Regions from separate parts of the Neobacillus terrisolis genome, predicted to be linked through region 4. Evidence: predicted binding sites of a transcription regulator. Region 4 holds the regulator's gene; each other region holds the start of a gene.

The links. Region 4 encodes CtsR, which represses protease genes until heat stress. Its sites were predicted from a motif close to ATGGTCAATAAAGGTCAAACA; they were not measured.
Region 1: the regulator CtsR is predicted to act here: its motif matches at 2,173-2,193, upstream of clpP (ATP-dependent Clp endopeptidase proteolytic subunit ClpP).
Region 2: the regulator CtsR is predicted to act here: its motif matches at 2,748-2,768, upstream of clpB (ATP-dependent chaperone ClpB).
Region 3: the regulator CtsR is predicted to act here: its motif matches at 2,024-2,044, upstream of ACI48O_RS03905 (ATP-dependent Clp protease ATP-binding subunit).

Annotation. Positions count from the first base shown of each region.
Region 1 covers NZ_JBKFGH010000008.1:181,514-185,916, reverse strand. The annotation lists gene whiA (DNA-binding protein WhiA) at 1-449, shown strand, start outside; gene ACI48O_RS06530 (HPr family phosphocarrier protein) at 465-722, shown strand; gene clpP (ATP-dependent Clp endopeptidase proteolytic subunit ClpP) at 1,469-2,071, opposite strand; tRNA gene ACI48O_RS06520 (tRNA-Arg) at 2,555-2,626, shown strand; gene rpoN (RNA polymerase factor sigma-54) at 2,866-4,182, shown strand; gene ACI48O_RS06510 (glutaredoxin family protein) at 4,255-4,403, shown strand, end outside.
Region 2 covers NZ_JBKFGH010000004.1:256,673-261,075, forward strand. The annotation lists gene ACI48O_RS03325 (carbamoyl phosphate synthase large subunit) at 1-1,355, shown strand, start outside; gene argF (ornithine carbamoyltransferase) at 1,352-2,311, shown strand; gene ACI48O_RS03335 (YjzC family protein) at 2,505-2,684, shown strand; gene clpB (ATP-dependent chaperone ClpB) at 2,789-4,403, shown strand, end outside.
Region 3 covers NZ_JBKFGH010000005.1:711-5,113, forward strand. The annotation lists gene ACI48O_RS03905 (ATP-dependent Clp protease ATP-binding subunit) at 1-1,959, opposite strand, end outside; gene ACI48O_RS03910 (YkvI family membrane protein) at 2,170-3,222, shown strand; gene ACI48O_RS03915 (CPBP family intramembrane glutamic endopeptidase) at 3,353-3,964, opposite strand; gene ACI48O_RS03920 (YkvS family protein) at 4,154-4,342, opposite strand.
Region 4 covers NZ_JBKFGH010000040.1:373-4,775, reverse strand. The annotation lists gene clpC (ATP-dependent protease ATP-binding subunit ClpC) at 1-1,380, opposite strand, end outside; gene ACI48O_RS20720 (protein arginine kinase) at 1,392-2,483, opposite strand; gene ACI48O_RS20715 (UvrB/UvrC motif-containing protein) at 2,467-3,015, opposite strand; gene ACI48O_RS20710 (CtsR family transcriptional regulator) at 3,038-3,499, opposite strand; gene ACI48O_RS20705 (glucose 1-dehydrogenase) at 3,687-4,403, opposite strand, start outside.

The sequences.
Region 1 (4,403 bases), on a different contig from region 4:
TTAACAGCAAAACACTTGAGCGGAAAAAAGGGTATATAACCTATTTAAAAGAAGCAGAAAAAATTACCGAATTTTTAAATATTATCGGTGCTCATAATGCTTTACTTAAATTTGAAGATATCCGGATTGTCCGTGATATGAGAAATTCTGTTAATCGCTTGGTTAATTGTGAGACGGCCAATTTAAATAAAACGATTGGGGCCGCATTAAGGCAAGTCGAGAACATTCGATTTATTGATCAAACCGTTGGATTGCAAATTCTACCGGGAAAACTAAGGGAAATAGCCGAATTACGAGTAAATTACCAGGATGTAACTCTTAAAGAGCTGGGGGAAATGGTTTCTGGCGGAGTTATCAGTAAATCTGGGATTAATCATCGGTTAAGAAAAATAGATGAAATAGCTGAAAAGCTAAGGGCAAGTGAGCCGATCAAAAATAGAGAAATATAAGGGGAGAGAAATCGCATGTTAGAAAAACAGGTAAAAGTTAAACTGAAAACTGGTTTACAAGCACGTCCTGCGGCACTCTTTGTTCAAGAAGCCAATCGGTTTTCATCCGAAATTTTTTTAGAGAAAGACGGTAAAAAAGTCAATGCCAAAAGTATTATGGGGTTAATGAGCTTGGCAATAAGCTCAGGCTCTGAAGTTTCTCTATCCGCAAACGGCAGTGACGAAACAGAAGCTATTGAAGCCCTTTGCAATTATATTTGCGATGAGGCATAAAAAACACTAAAGGTTTCCGTTTTATATTTATATTGAAGTGACAGTCGTTATGATGCCTTTCGCCTATATAAAAGCAAAACTCGCCATCAAAAAATTGGCGAGTTTTCTTTATTATACTTACGAGCTTGTCCTCCTCCGATTGGTTAACAAAAATAATGAAGTTACGATATTTTGGCGGACACAGAGGCCCTTATTTTGATGTTTTTAGCTTGTTATTGCATCTTACCGGACACAGGGGCTCTTATTTATATAAATACCACTCAAAAATCGCCATTTATTAGCGAATAGCGGAACTGGTGTCCGCTTATCTATCAAAAAGAGCATATTTTATCAAAATAACGGAACGTATGTCCTCTTAAGATAAGGAACCTACCATGCCGGCGTTCCGAATGACATCAATATTGACAGTCGTTTCATTGAACAATATTATGTCAAAGGCTGTGTTAAACTAGACTATTGATTTCCGCTCCAGGCGCTTGCTTTCCGCGGGGCGGGCGGTGAACCTCCTCGGAGCTAAAGCTCCTGTGGGGTCTTACCTGTCCCGCTACTCCCGCAGGAGTCAAGCGCCTTCCGCTCCAATCAACATTGTGTAAAAAAATCAACACTGAGCTTTAACACAGCCATGTTAAAAAAAACCCTTGTAAATAATTAAATGACGTATGCCAGAGCATACGTCATTTATTAAGAAGGCACCTTTTAACGCCCACTATAAAAAATAGAGCGCGAGTTTCGTTTAGGAGCGATTATTATTTTTTCTCACCAGTAGCAGAGCTGCGTTCAATAATATGATCGACTAAGCCGTATTCTTTAGCCTTTTCAGCAGTCATGAAGTTATCGCGCTCAGTGTCACGCTCAATTACTTCAAGTGGCTGGCCTGTGCGTTCTGCAAGGATACCGTTTAATTTATCACGTAGGAAAAGGATGCGCTTTGCAGCGATTTCGATTTCTGTTGCTTGACCTTGTGCACCGCCAAGTGGCTGGTGAATCATAACTTCGCTGTTTGGTAAGCAATAGCGCTTGCCTTTTGTACCTGCAGCAAGTAAGAATGCACCCATTGATGCAGCCATACCGATACAAATCGTTTGAACATCGGGCTTAATGAACTGCATTGTGTCATAAATTGCCATACCGGCAGTGATGCTACCGCCAGGGCTGTTAATGTAAATGGATATATCTTTTTCAGGATTTTCAGCTTCTAAGAATAATAATTGAGCGACAATTGAGTTGGCAACATGGTCATCAATTGCGCTTCCGAGCATGATGATACGGTCTTTTAACAAACGGGAATAAATATCGTATGCCCGCTCGCCGCGATTTGTCTGTTCAATTACTGTAGGAATCAAATTCATTTTTCTGTTCCTCCTTTAATCTCATATTCCAAGGTTAGACCCCAAGATTTTTCCTCATAAATCTCGATGAAAAAAATCTTATGTATTGTTATCATACACTGATGGTCAATTAAGGTCAAACAAATCGACCTGCATTTAGCGTGATTTGTTCGACAACATTAGCTTGCATGAATGGTGTGTTTTCCCTCGCAGAAATGTCCATGCTTTACATCTTATCCGATTAGGGAATTTTTAAACAAAAGGCTCTGTTGATTTCCGCTTCAGGTGCTCGCTTTCCGCGGGGGAGTCCGGGAGCCTCCTTGGCGCAAAGCGCCTGTGAAGTCTCCCGTGACACCTTCTCCCGCAGGAGTCTCGCACCTTCCGCTCCAATCAACAGCCAAACAAAAACCGATTCAAAGTGTTGGGCCCATTTTCCTTAAAAACAATGCTTGCAATCAAGTTCATCATGCCATATAATATTTTAACGTAGCGTCTTTTTTACATGCCCTCGTGGTGCAACGGATAGCACGTAAGATTCCGGTTCTTGAGATGTGGGTTCGATTCCTGCCGAGGGCGTTACCAAAACCTCTTGCCTATTTAGGGTAAGGGGTTTTTGGCATTTTTAAAGGTATTTCGATAACTTTTCTAATAAAATGCATACTTTCCGCATAATTATTTTATAAAATAAAGTGGTCCTCATCATACAATCAGCCTATCACTCATATTCAAAAAATGAATATGTTAGTAGTAAGCTCTGGTATTTTTTCGTGAACATATTTCTTCTCTGTTGTAAAATGAGGACAGGGGGAGTGAAAATGGATTTAAGAGCAGGATTATCTCAACAACAGTCGTTAAAGTTATCGATGACTCAAGAGCTTTCACAAGCAATTGCACTTTTACAATATTCGGCTATTGAGCTTGTGGATTTTCTCGAAAATAAAGCGCTTGAAAATCCATTATTGCATATTAAAAGCAGAAAAGCGGAGGTATACCAGCCAAAGGCGAAGGGGCAAAGTCAAAAATCAAATGACAAAGCTTGGATTGAACAAATCAGCGATCAGCGCTTTACGTTAGCTGATCATTTATTTCCGCAAATTCAAGATATGAAAATGAGCCCATTTCAGAAAAGGGTGGTTACCCACTATATCTATCACCTAGATGATAATGGCTATTTTACGGGTAATTTACAGGATATAGCCAATCACTTTAATTTTTCTTTGGCTGACGCAGAGGAATGCTTGGCTATTTTGCAAAGAGTGGAGCCGGCAGGCATTGGGGCACGAACCTTAAGAGAATGCTTGCTTCTGCAGCTTAATCGCCAGGAAGTAAAGAATGAGCTGGCTGAAAGGATTGTTTCGGAGCATTTTTCGATGTTTGCTGAAAAAAAGTGGAAGCAGCTTTCGAAACTGCTTTCGATTGATATAAAGGAAATTCAGCAAGTATTTGATTATATTTTAACGCTTAATCCAAAGCCGGGAGCTGCCTTTCATTATGAAAGAGCTTCATATGTAATCCCTGATGTCATGGTAGTTCAAGAGGGTGATCAATTCGTTGTCAGGTTATTTGATCACATTCTGCCAAAAATTCAGTTTAATAAAGATTATTTTGCTAGTTTAAATTCCTATCAAGATAAGAAGGTCAACGATTTTCTGAATGAGAAGCAACAGGATTATCACTGGATTATTCGCAGCTTAGAGCAACGCCAAAAAACAATCTTGAACGTAACAGGTAAAATTGTAGACAAACAACAAGCTTATTTTGAAAAAGGTCCTACTTTTTTAAAACCGATGACGATGAAAGAGATATCTGAAGAATTGGGAATCCACGAATCGACTGTGAGCAGAGCTGTACGTGAAAAGTACGTTCAAACACCGTTTGGAACCGTTGAGCTAAAATCATTTTTCACGAATGCGATTGAATCCGTTTCTGATGAATCACTGTCATCGAGCAAGGTTAAGATGGCGATGGAGAAATTAATTAAAGAAGAAAATAAGCAAAAGCCTTTATCGGATTTGGACATTGTCCAGCTTTTAAAGGAGAATGATGGGATCGTAGTTTCCCGAAGAACCGTTGCTAAGTATCGAGACCAGCTCGGTATTCCTTCTTCTTCAAAACGAAAAAGATACGATTAATCTAAATGTGGAGAATCCTTCACTGTTTTTCTAATTAAATGCAGATAAGTGGAAAAAGGAGGACAACTAATCGTGGAGGCCCAGGTAGTAGTTACATTTTATACTCGAAAGAAATGCCATTTATGTGAGATGGCCAAAGAATCATTAACGCAACTTCAAACAGAGTTTCCTTTTTCTATTAAAGAAGTGGATATTGATACAGATGATCATCTAACAGAGCT
Region 2 (4,403 bases), on a different contig from region 4:
TTGAGACAATCATGATCAATAACAATCCGGAAACAGTAAGTACCGATTTTGCTACCGCGGATAAGCTTTATTTTGAACCATTAACCATCGAATCGGTATTAAATGTGATGGATGCAGAAGAAATTACTGATGTCATTGTTCAATTAGGGGGACAGACAGCCCTTAATTTAGCTGGTGAGTTAGAACAGTATGGTGTGAACCTGTTAGGAACAAGTTCGAAAATGATCGACTTATTAGAGGACCGTGACCTCTTCTATCAATTACTTGATCAATTGGAGATTCCTCGCGTACGTGGGGATATTGCGAACAATAAATCAGAACTACTAGCAGCTGTGAACAGCTTAGGGTTCCCGATTTTGCTAAGACCTTCTTACGTCATTGGCGGAAAGGGAATGGAAATCCTGAAAAATCAACAGGAGCTTGAGAGCACTTTAGCGAGTGGTACGGTTACTTATCCAATTCTTGTTGACCAATACATTTATGCTCAAGAAGCAGAGCTTGACCTGGCAGCTGATGGCACAACTATTTTAGTACCAACCATCGTCGAACATATTGAAAAAACCGGAGTCCATTCTGGTGATAGTATGTCGATTCTGCCAGCTCAAAGCTTTTCTCAAGACACAGAAAAGCTCATGCTATCCTATGCTGAAAAAATTGTTAAAAAGCTTCAATATAAGGGCTTAATGAATATCCAATTTATTGTTGATGGGGAAAACGTTTTAGTTCTGGAGGTTAATCCACGTGCGAGCCGGACTGTGCCGATTGTAAGTAAAGTAACCGGAAAGCCGTTGGTGCAAATTGCGACAAAAATATTGCTCGGGAAATTAACTTTGTCGAAGCAATCAGAATCAAACATGCCAGTATCATTGCCGTTCATTACGATTAAATACCCAGTGTTTTCAAATTATGCAATGCGTGGCCTCGACTCGAAAGTTGGTCCGGAAATGAAATCAACCGGTGAAGGAATCAGCATTGCAGCGAGTGTTGAGGAAGCATTGGCAAAATGGCTTCATGCCAATGTGAAAAAAGAAATCAATGGTGGCAAGCTTGTCTGCAGCATGATGGATGACATTTCTGAACTTCAGGATCTTGCAAAGAACGCGAATATCGAAATCGTTCAAACCGAGAAACTTGAAGAAGAGTTGGCCGATAAAAATACGGTTGCCTTCTATGACACCCAAAAACAGGATGCCGATGTCCTAGCAAGACAAAAAGCGACCAGAAACCGGATTCCAACGTTTACTGAAAAAGAAACAATGAAAGCATTTTTAACTGCTGTTGCCGTCAAAAACTGGAAGGTTCAATCGATTGGTCACTGGCACCAAACTATATTTAAGGATGTGACTGTAGGATGATTCAAACAAATGTACTTGATACGGAATTAAAGGGAAAAGATTTATTAACATTAATGGATCTTTCTCCAAACACGATTCAAGCTTTAGTGGATAAAGCAATCGTGTTAAAGAAGGAAAAGCTTGCCGGCTCCGACCATGGGAAGCCTTTGGCCGGGAAAATTCTCGGGATGATTTTTGAAAAATCATCCACTAGAACGAGAGTTTCCTTTGAAGCGGGGATGCTTCAACTAGGCGGTCAAGCAATTGTGATGAATAGCAAAGATTTGCAAATTGGAAGAGGAGAACCGATTTCAGATACCGCAAAGGTGTTATCCCATTATGTTGACGGCATCATGATTCGTACCTTTTCTCACTCAATCATTGAGGAATTAGCTGAGCATGCTTCTATTCCTGTTATTAATGGCCTTACTGATCTTGCTCATCCATGTCAAGCATTGGCCGATTTGCAGACAGTATTTGAAGTGAAAGGGAAATTTACTGGGTTAAAAATAGCCTACATCGGTGATGGTAATAATGTAGCCCATTCTTTAATGGTTGCCTGTGCAAAAGTGGGAATGGACATTTCGGTTGCAACACCTCAGGGCTATGAGCCGGATGCAGCCATCACAGAGGCAGTATTAGGTTATGCTGCAGAGAGCGGAGCAAACGTAGTGATCACCAATGACCCAGTGGCAGCAATTAAAGATGCGGATGTTGTGTATTCTGATGTCTGGACTAGTATGGGTCAGGAAGAGGAAAACGAAATAAGATTAAAAGCATTTAATGGTTTCCAAATAAATGATGCTTTAGTAGCAAATGCAAAACCGGATTATATTTTCTTGCACTGTTTACCAGCACACAGAGAAGAGGAAGTAACCGCAAGTGTAATTGACGGTCCTAACTCATTGGTATTTGAACAGGCTGGAAACAGATTGCATGCCCAGAAGGCATTGTTAGTGGAAATATTAAAGAATTAAAGTAAATATGGTAAAGACCAATTCCTTTTGTGAATTGGTCTTTTTGCGTTTTATGTGTTTTATCGTGCGAAAATGACCTAATATTTCTTCAACTGAAGCAAAGCAAACCTAATTTTGGATAAAAACAACTCGTAAGATTGACCTCAACCCCGGAAATACTAGCTAATGAACCATTCACAAGGAGGTTTTCCTAATGGGTCAAAATAGACAATTTAAGCCTGGACAAAAAGCACCGAACAATGGAATCTATATTGAAATCGGGGACACAGGAAGTACTGTCAATAATCCGAAAAGAATCCGCCTAAAAGCAGGACAAAAGTTCCCCGAAAACTCAAATGATGACCGTATTTGGTCTTTCCAGCGCAGACCTTAAAAATTATAAGCCATCCCACCGGATGGCTTTATTTTATTTAAAAAAAAGCATATAATATACATAAAGGTCAGAAAAGGTCAAACAGGGAACAAGGAGGAATTAAGATGGATTTTAATAAAATGACGGAGCGGCTTCAGGAAGCATTCCTGTCAGGTCAATCACTTGCCCGTCAAAATGAACATCAAGAAGTCGATGATATTCATTTATTTTTGGCCATCTTAGCAGTTGAGGATAATTTGGTTTCTTCCGTACTAAGTAAAGTCCAATGTTCAGCAGAGAGTTTTACCGGAAAACTGAAAAAAGCCTTAGATAAGAAACCAAAAGTTACGGGTAGCGGGGTAGCTCAAGGGAATCTTTATATTACAGCTGGTTTACAGCGAGTCATGACGGAAGCCGAAAAAGCTATGCAGCTTTTTAAGGATGATTATTTATCAATAGAACATATTATTCTTGGCGCACTTGATGCGAGGACAGAAACAGGAAAGATTTTAACAGAATTAGGGGCAACAAAAGAAAAAGTATTAACAGCTATAAAAGAAATTAGGGGGAATCAAAGGGTGACTTCACAAAATCCTGAGGCAACCTACGATGCTTTAAAAAAATACGGCAGGGACTTGGTTGCAGAAGTAAAAACCGGTAAACTCGATCCAGTTATTGGTCGTGACAGTGAAATACGTCATGTGATAAGAATTTTATCTCGTAAAACAAAAAACAATCCAGTATTAATAGGAGAACCAGGTGTAGGGAAGACGGCAATTGTTGAAGGGCTGGCCCAACGAATTGTTCGAAAGGATGTTCCAGAGGGCTTGAAGGACAAAACGATCTTTGCCCTTGATATGAGCGCATTGATTGCTGGAGCAAAATTTCGTGGGGAATTCGAGGAACGCCTTAAGGCTGTCTTGAATGAAGTGAAAAAAAGTGAAGGAAAAATATTGTTGTTCATCGATGAGCTTCATACGATTGTAGGTGCCGGGAAAACTGAAGGGGCGATGGATGCGGGCAATATGCTTAAACCGATGCTTGCTCGTGGTGAATTGCATTGTATCGGAGCCACTACTTTAGATGAACACCGGAAGTATATTGAAAAAGACCCTGCGCTTGAACGCCGCTTTCAACAAGTACTTGTTCAGGAACCTGATGTGGAGGATACGATTTCGATTTTAAGAGGTCTAAAGGAGCGATTTGAAATTCATCATGGCGTCAATATCCATGACCGAGCACTCGTTGCAGCCGCAACCTTATCCGATCGCTATATAACCGATCGCTTTCTTCCTGATAAAGCGATTGACCTTGTTGACGAAGCCTGTGCAATGATTCGTACAGAAATTGATTCGATGCCAACTGAAATTGATGAAGTCGTTCGGCGGGTAATGCAGCTCGAAATTGAAGAGGCGGCATTGCAAAAAGAACTGGATCCTCAAAGCAAAAATCGTTTAGAGCTGTTGAAGAAAGAGCTTGCAGAACGAAAGGATAAGGCAAATGCAATGAAAGCCCAATGGCAACTAGAGAAAGAGGGCATTCAGAAGGTCCGCGATCAAAGAGCCTTGCTTGAAAAGCTGCGTCGTGAGCTATCCGATGCGGAAAATAATTATGATCTAAATAAAGCTTCTGAGCTTCGTTACGGAAAAATTCCGGAAGCGGAAAAACAACTAAAGGAGCTTGAACAACAAGTTAGTGACCAACAAGGAACGAAGCTATTAAGGGAAGAAGTGACCGAGG
Region 3 (4,403 bases), on a different contig from region 4:
TAAAGCCAAGTTTTGTTCTTTAAGCGTGTTCTCCAATTCTTCGAGCATTAAATCAACGATTTTTAATAGCTGCTCCTTCTCTAATGATTTGAACTCAATAATACTATCAAAGCGGTTTAAAAATTCTGGTTTGAAAAATGAACCAAGTGACTCGAGAATGTTAGACTCTGTTGCTGCATTACTTTTATCAAAGCCAACCTGAATTTGTTTATGACCAACGCCCGCATTACTTGTCATAATGATAACGGAATCCTTAAAGCTTACCATGCGACCTTGGCTGTCTGTAAGTCGTCCATCCTCAAGAATTTGCAGGAACATATGCTGTACATCTGGATGTGCTTTCTCAATTTCATCAAGCAAAATAATGCAATATGGATTTCGGCGAACTTTTTCTGTTAGTTGTCCAGCTTCCTCGTGTCCAACGTATCCTGGAGGAGAGCCGATGATTTTTGAAACGCTGTGTTTTTCCATATATTCGCTCATGTCAAGGCGAATCATTGCATCTTTTACACCAAACAATTCCTCTGCCAATGTCTTTGATAATTCAGTTTTCCCGACACCGGTTGGACCAACGAATAAGAATGAACCAATTGGGCGATGCTTTGACTTTAAGCCAGCGCGGCTGCGTCGAATCGCTTTAGCCACTTTTGTCACTGCTTCATCCTGTCCGATTACTTTATTAGCAAGATTGTGTTCAAGAGATTTCATTTTATTTTGGTCATCCTCTTGCAGCTTTCCAACTGGGATCCCTGTTTTTTTCTCGATGATGGCTTGAATATCCTGTACATCAACGATTGGATGTAACACATCATTGTTTTCAGCTTTAGCCAATTTTTGTTCAAGGGCTGTCTCTTCATCTCGAAGTTTTGCAGCCTGTTCGTATTGTTCATTTTTTAAAGCCAATTCTTTTTCTTTACTTATTTCTTTTAAGCGGTTCTCAATTTGTGATGTATCGGGCTCAACATCGGTTTTTAGGTTAAGGATGGAACCAGCTTCATCTAATAAATCGATCGCTTTATCTGGAAGAAAACGGTCTTGGATATAGCGATGCGAAAGAGTGACGCATGCTTTAATCGCTTCCTCTGTATAAGAAACCTTATGGTATTGTTCGTATTTCGTTTGAATCCCTTTTAAGATTTCTACAGCTTTTTCGAGTGATGGCTCTGACACTTGAACAGGTTGAAAACGTCGCTCAAGGGCAGGATCTTTTTCAATTTTACGATATTCCTTCAATGTCGTTGCTCCGACGACTTGCAGTTCCCCGCGAGCGAGAGCAGGTTTTAGGATGTTTCCCGCATCCATCGAACCTTCAGCAGAACCAGCTCCGACTAACAAGTGAATTTCATCGATAAATAGAATGATATTTTTTCTTTGCTGTAATTCAGAGATCAGTTTCTTCATTCTTTCCTCAAATTGACCTCGAATGCCGGTATTGGACACGAGTGAGGCAACATCAAGCAAATATACTTCTTTACCAAGCAATTTGGCAGGAACAGAGCCCTCAGCTATTTTAAGAGCAAGCCCTTCGGCAATTGCCGTTTTCCCAACGCCTGGTTCACCGATTAACACCGGATTATTTTTATTGCGTCTATTCAAAATTTCCATCACGCGAGCGACTTCTTCATCACGACCAATTACAGGGTCAATTAGACCCGCTTTGGCAAACTGGGTAAGATTTCGACCAAATTGGTCGATAAACCCTCCGCCATTAGTTGGGAGAGCTTGTTGAAAAGGTTCGTTTACATTGTGCTCTTGGGATGAAGGGATTCCTGAAGATCCTTCAAGGAAATCTTCAAACGGATGGTTGAATCCATTTAGCCCGAATGAAGTTAAATTTCCAATCTTTTCACGTTCCTTTTTGAAACATTCCTCACATAAGAGGAGATGCCTTTTTTGACCATTGACATTAAGTTTCATTTGAATGGTTGCTTCGTTAAATTGACATTTGTTGCAAAGCATGTTGCATAACCTCCTATACATTTGTTTGATTTTGACTAACTTTGACCTTTCGTGTCTTCATTATACTTTGACCTTTTTTGACTTTCAAGTATTTTGTTTACAAAAAATTGTCTTTAACAAATTTAGTGGTGTTCGTTATGAATGTTTGAAAAAGCTCGTCTTTGTTTGTCCTAACCATCATATATATGGATAGGAAGGGGGAGGACGACTTTGAAACCAAGATGGAGTGCATCCTTTCAAATAGCAGCTGTATATGTGGGTACAGTAGTAGGTGCAGGGTTTGCCACAGGAAGAGAAATCGTCGAGTTTTTTTCTCGGTTTGGCTTCTTGGGGTTTGCAGGGATTTTTATAAGTGGTTTTATCTTGATATATCTAGGTGCTAAATTGATGAGATTGGCGGCCCTTGTAGGAGCAAAATCTTATCAGGAATTTAATGAGTTTGTATTTGGCAGGTTTTTTGGGCGAATCATTAACGCCTTAACATTGCTGATGCTTCTTGGTGTATGCGCAGTAATGCTCTCGGGTGCAGGGGCCATTTTTGAGGAGCAATTGAACTTCCCTAAGGTAGCAGGGGTTCTTATTACAATTTGTCTTTCCATTCTTGTTCTTATGATTGGAATGAAAGGCTTATTTGTTGTCAATATATTGGTTGTCCCACTGATGATTTCATTTAGTGTTATATTAATGGGAAAATCGGTCCAATCCCCTCATTTCTCAGAACAATTAATGGCTGTTCCTTTTTTAGCGGATGGCTGGAAGGCGGTCGTCTCACCATTTACGTATGCAGCATTTAATTTATTTCTTGCCCAAGCTGTATTAGTACCTGTTGCAGGAGAAATAAAAGATGATGATACGATTTTGTGGGGAGGTATCCTTGGGGGAATTGCTCTTACCTTAATCTTGCTAAGCAGCCATATTGTCCTGACGATGCTTCCTAAGGTGGAAACGTTTGAGGTTCCAATGGCAGTAATTGTGAAAAACATCGCTCCAAGCATATATTGGATTTATGTTTTCGTTATTTATGGAGAAATCTTTACCTCTGTAATAGGCAATGTTTTCGGGCTAGAGCGCCAGTTAAGAAAATATATAAGTCTTCCAAGTATTTCGATTGTTATCTTGATTTTTCTAAGTACCTATTTTATTAGTCTGATTGATTACGGGAAGCTCCTTTCCTATCTATACCCTCTGTTTGGTTATTTTAGTTTAGCTTTTATTGTTTTATTATGGCTTAAGCCGATCAATCGAAAAAAATTTTCCACATAAAAAGCACCGCTTTTTTGTAAAAGGCAGTGTTAAAGAACAATGTTGATTGGAGCACCTGGAGCGGAAATCAACAAACAATTTAGCTAAGCCTAGTAATAAAATAAGCAGCCTTTCAAGAAGAAAAGGCTGCTTATCTAAAGGGCATAATGACAAATAAAAAAAGATCAAATACTAAGTGGGATACAATTACTAGCGGCATACTTCTTCTCCAGGCATAAAGCCAGCCCCAGACCAAACCTGCTACTAGAGCAGCAAATGGGAGCATAATTTGGTTGGAATAAAGATGTACAGATGAATACATAATAGCGGATACTATAATGCTTGTACCATTATTCGTAAACGAAAGCAGTCGTTTTTGGATAAATCCACGCCAAAAAATTTCTTCCCCCGGGACAATGACTAATATTAACGCTAAATAGTGCCAAAATAAATCGGGACCAAACCTTTTGTAAAGGGAGGTTACCTGTTTCATTACTGGAATATGGAAGAATTCAATCAATTGATTCCCTGCCCAAAAAAGGAAAAAAAGAAGAGTCCCCGATAAAATTCCAATAAAAAGGTATTTGACTAAGGATAACTTATCGTCCAATTTATCCTTAGCTACTACATAACAAATTAATAGCAGCATCGTTGCAGTGAAAAAATACCAAAAAACAGCTTTATCAGAAAAAGTAAAAAACATTAATAAATGCGCTAAAAGGAACCCACTTATGAACCGAACATCGAGAGCGGATTTGATCATGTTTAACCCCCTTACAGCAATTATTCTTTATTGTAACAAAATCCCTATTGAATATGCACAGGGAAATGTTCAGTAAATAGGTTTGTAGATTTTAGGGGAAAATAAATCTGCCAACAAACAATGATTTTACCACGATTCGGTCCATAAAATAAATAAATCCGCCAAATAAAAGCAGTTGAAAACTGCTTTTTATATGGCGGACTCTTTTATGATTTTATAGTTTTTGTGATTTACAACGGTTCTTTGGTCAAGTTCGAGATCGCGATAATTATCCATATAAGTTAAATCAACTATTACTGAATTTTCATTAACTTTTTCAACTATCCCTTGTAAGCCTTCTCTAAATTCAATAACATTCCCAACTTTAGCTCTTTTCAAATTACCTCTCTCCCTTGTCATCATAATTATGTTACTTAACAGTTTGCACTACTTTTTCCAA
Region 4 (4,403 bases):
CCATGTTTTCTTTGTTTCCTCTAATTGTTCACGAAGGCGTTGCTCCGAGTCTCGTAACGATGCTGCTTTTTCAAACTCCTGGCTTTGAACAGCTGCATCCTTCTCCTTACGAACCTCTTCTAACTTAACCTCTAATTCTTTTAAATTAGGTGGGGTTGTATAAGAACGAAGACGTACCTTTGAACCAGCCTCATCGATTAAGTCTATTGCTTTATCCGGTAAGAACCGATCGGAAATATATCGGTCTGATAGGGTAACCGCAGCCTCAATCGCCTCATCTGAAATCGAAACACGATGGTGTGCCTCATATCGATCTCTTAATCCTTTTAAAATTTGAATTGACTCTTCAGCAGTAGGTTCATCAACTCGAATTGGCTGGAAGCGACGTTCGAGCGCAGCATCTTTTTCGATATATTTTCGATATTCATCTAAAGTAGTTGCTCCAATACACTGCAATTCTCCTCGAGCCAAGGATGGTTTTAAGATATTTGATGCATCAATCGCACCTTCTGCTCCACCGGCACCGATAAGTGTATGCAGCTCATCAATAAAGAGAATAATATTTCCAGCTTGGCGAATCTCGTCCATAACCTTTTTAAGGCGATCTTCAAATTCACCTCTGTACTTAGTTCCGGCAACAACAGTTCCCATATCAAGTGTCATTACTCGTTTATCACGAAGAATCTCTGGCACCTCATTGTGAACAATTTGTTGAGCCAGTCCTTCAGCAATGGCGGTTTTACCAACGCCAGGTTCTCCGATTAATACTGGATTATTCTTAGTTCGTCTACTTAGAACTTCGATAACCCGTTGAATTTCCTTGCTACGACCAATGACAGGATCAAGGCTGCCTTCACGGGCAATCGCAGTTAAGTCGCGAGCAAGACTATCTAAGGTAGGTGTATTTGCATTTGCTGCAGCACCACCTTGTCCTCCTCCTGCTTCATTGCTGCCCAATAATTGCAGTACTTGTTGACGAGCTTTATTGAGACTTACACCAAGGTTATTTAATACACGGGCGGCAACGCCTTCCCCCTCGCGAATTAAACCAAGTAAAATATGCTCTGTTCCAACATAGGAATGTCCCAATTTACGGGCTTCATCCATAGACAACTCTATTACTTTTTTAGCCCGCGGAGTATAGTGAATCGTTTGGGATGCCTCTTGACCACGACCGATAAGGTTTTCTACTTCCTTTTGAATCTTTTCTGCCCCAAGCCCGAGTGCATACAGCGCTTTAGCAGCAATCCCTTCTCCTTCTCTCACAAGTCCCAATAATATATGTTCAGTTCCAATATTATTATGACTTAATCGTATAGCTTCCTCTTGCGCTAGGGCCAACACCTTCTGTGCTCTTTCTGTAAAGCGTCCAAACATCATGTCTCTTCCTCCTAACTCTTCATTGTATCTAATTTTAATCTTTCTCTTATTAAAGCAGCCCGCCGAATATCTCTTTCATTAGGTCTTAAGGGGCCTCCGGCATACTGCTGTAAGAAACCTGGTTGAGTTAAAATCATTAATTCATTTAATATTGTATTAGGGATATTTTTTATAAAACCCATATCGATTCCTAGCCTAACATCGGACAAGCAGCGTGCGGCTTCCTTTGATTCTAAAATCCTGCTATTCTCCAAAACACCAAGCGAACGAAATACCCTATCTTCTAATTCTATGTTTAAAGTTTTTACTAATGCGTCCCGGGCATTTCTTTCCTGGGAAATCAATTGTTTTACTACGCTTTTTAAATCCTCGACAATTTCTTCCTCAGATTTTCCAAGAGTAATTTGATTAGAAATTTGAAAGATATTACCTAATGCTTCGCTACCTTCACCATAAATTCCTCTTACGACTAATCCTAATTGATTGATTGCCGGAATAATTCTATTTATCTGTTGCGTTAAGATGAGACCTGGTAAATGCATCATAACCGAAGCCCTTAAGCCAGTTCCGACATTAGTAGGACAACTGGTTAAATAGCCATATTGCTCATCAAAAGCGTAGGTAACATTTGCTTCAATCCAATCATCTACAACATTTGCTATTGAAAGTGCCTCTGTAAGCTGCAGTCCTGGAAATAGACATTGGATTCTAATATGATCTTCTTCATTAATCATGATGCTAATCTCTTCATTTTCCGATAGTAAACATGCTCCATGGGAAGCATCATTAGCTAATTGAGGACTGATTAAATGCTTTTCAACTAAAACTTGTTTCTGTAGAGGCTGTAATTGATCCATTTTTAATAATTCATATTGGCCAAGCTCTGTTAATGGACTTTGTACAGTTATTTCTTCAATAGTAGAGATGACTGAATTCGCTTCATCATTGGAAAAAAGAATAGGAAAAGTAAACTCATTAAAATTTCGTGCTAGCCGGATTCGTGAACTCATAACTATATCAGAATCTGGACCTTCAGCACTCATCCATGAGCTGACAGCTTGATTCATAAATCTTTCTAATCCCAAGCTACTCCCCTCCCTCATGACTTTCAATCATTTTGCTTTCTAATGAGCGTATTTCATCTCTAACTTGGGCGGCTTTCTCAAATTCCTCATCTGCTATTAACTGTTTTATCTTTTCCTTTAAGTCTGCAACTGTTTTACGAATTTGAATGCCTCCACCAATTCTTTTTGGGATTTTCCCGCGGTGATCTGTATTACCACTATGAACCTTTTTTAATAGAGGGATAAGCTGTTCTTGAAATGCTTCGTAGCAATTTGCACACCCAAATCTCCCTATTTTGACGAATTGTGGAAAGGTCATTGAACATTGCTTACACTGAACAATTTCTTGAGGTTTAAATGCATCTTGGGGAGATGGAGTAAACTTCGGCTCTATGTTTAATAGGCCTGCAATTAAATTATTTATTGAAAAGCCAGGTGCTCCATTCAGTAAAAACATCTCACCCTTTTCATGAGCACATTTTTCACATAAGTGAAATTCGGTTTTTTCGCCGTTTATGATTTTAGTAAAGTGGAGCGTCGCTGGTCTTTGATTACATTCTGGGCAAATCATTTTTTCACCTCTCCAGCTCACTTTATTTATATTTTAAAGTTGTTAACATTGCCTTTACCATTCTTGCTCGTAATTCATCCCGATAAGGAAGATCAATATACAACACGGAACGATCAATTACGCTTAACATAATTTTTGCTTCACGATTAGTAATAATATCCTCTTCTACTAATCGATAGATTAAATCTTCTGCACTGCTTTGAGAAATATTAGACTTTATCAGAGATATCAAATGATCAATTAAATGGACATGATCATTCGTTTGAACCTTAATGATTCGAATATATCCGCCGCCACCCCGTTTACTTTCAACAAGATAACCTCTTTCTACTGTAAAACGAGTATTGATTACATAATTAATTTGGGAAGGAACACATTGAAATTTGTCGGCAATTTCGTTTCTTTTAATCTCAACAATTTCTTCTTCACTCAACTCCAATACCGTCTTTAAATAATCTTCAATTATGTCGGAGATATTCCTCATCAAACCTCCCCCAATCTTCTGACTTTGACTATATTTGACTTTGATTATACATGATTCACCTATGTTTGTGCAATTAATTGAACCACTAATCTATTCTTACCATTTTACCTTTTCTCAAACAAAGGCTAAGAGGAATGTCTTAGTTTTTTATTACCGTTCACGAAACAATAAGCTGAGCCCTTACATATTATTCAACATAAATCATTTTTCTCGTCATCCCGCCATCAACTACCAGATTTGTTCCTGTTACAAAATTATTTTCCTCACTTGATAAAAAGAGACAAGCCCGTGCAATATCATCCGGCCTTCCAACTCGTTTTGATAAATGCTGCTGATGATCTACATCTCGTAATAATGAATAATCTCCTTTTTCAATCCACCCCGGAGAAATCGAATTTACGGTGATCTTATCATTACTAAATGATGCGGCTAATGCATGGGTAATAGCGACAATTCCACCCTTAGAGGCAGCATAAGCTTCCGAGTTAGGTTCCGACATAAATGCACGTGTGGAAGCGATATTGATAATAGCACCACCAAGTTTGTTCTTTCGAATATACTTTGCCGCCTCCCTCGAAGCAATGAAAACACTTCTTAAGTTCGTATTGATGATATCATCCCATTCATTTATTGTTAGTTCGTAAGTATTTTTAAACGCTCCTCCTTTACCGGCATTATTAATTAAAATATGTATTTCCCCATAAGTGCTTTTCGCTTTTTCTATTAAATGAATGAGATCTTCTTCTTTTCTTACATCTGTTTGTATAAAAAGACTATCGCCACCAAGTTTTTTAATTTGATGTTCTAGTTCTCTCCCTCTTATTTCATCCATATCTGCTAGAACTACTTTTGCACCTTCAACAGCATAAAGGGAAGCAATTCCTCGACCAATACCATTGGCAGC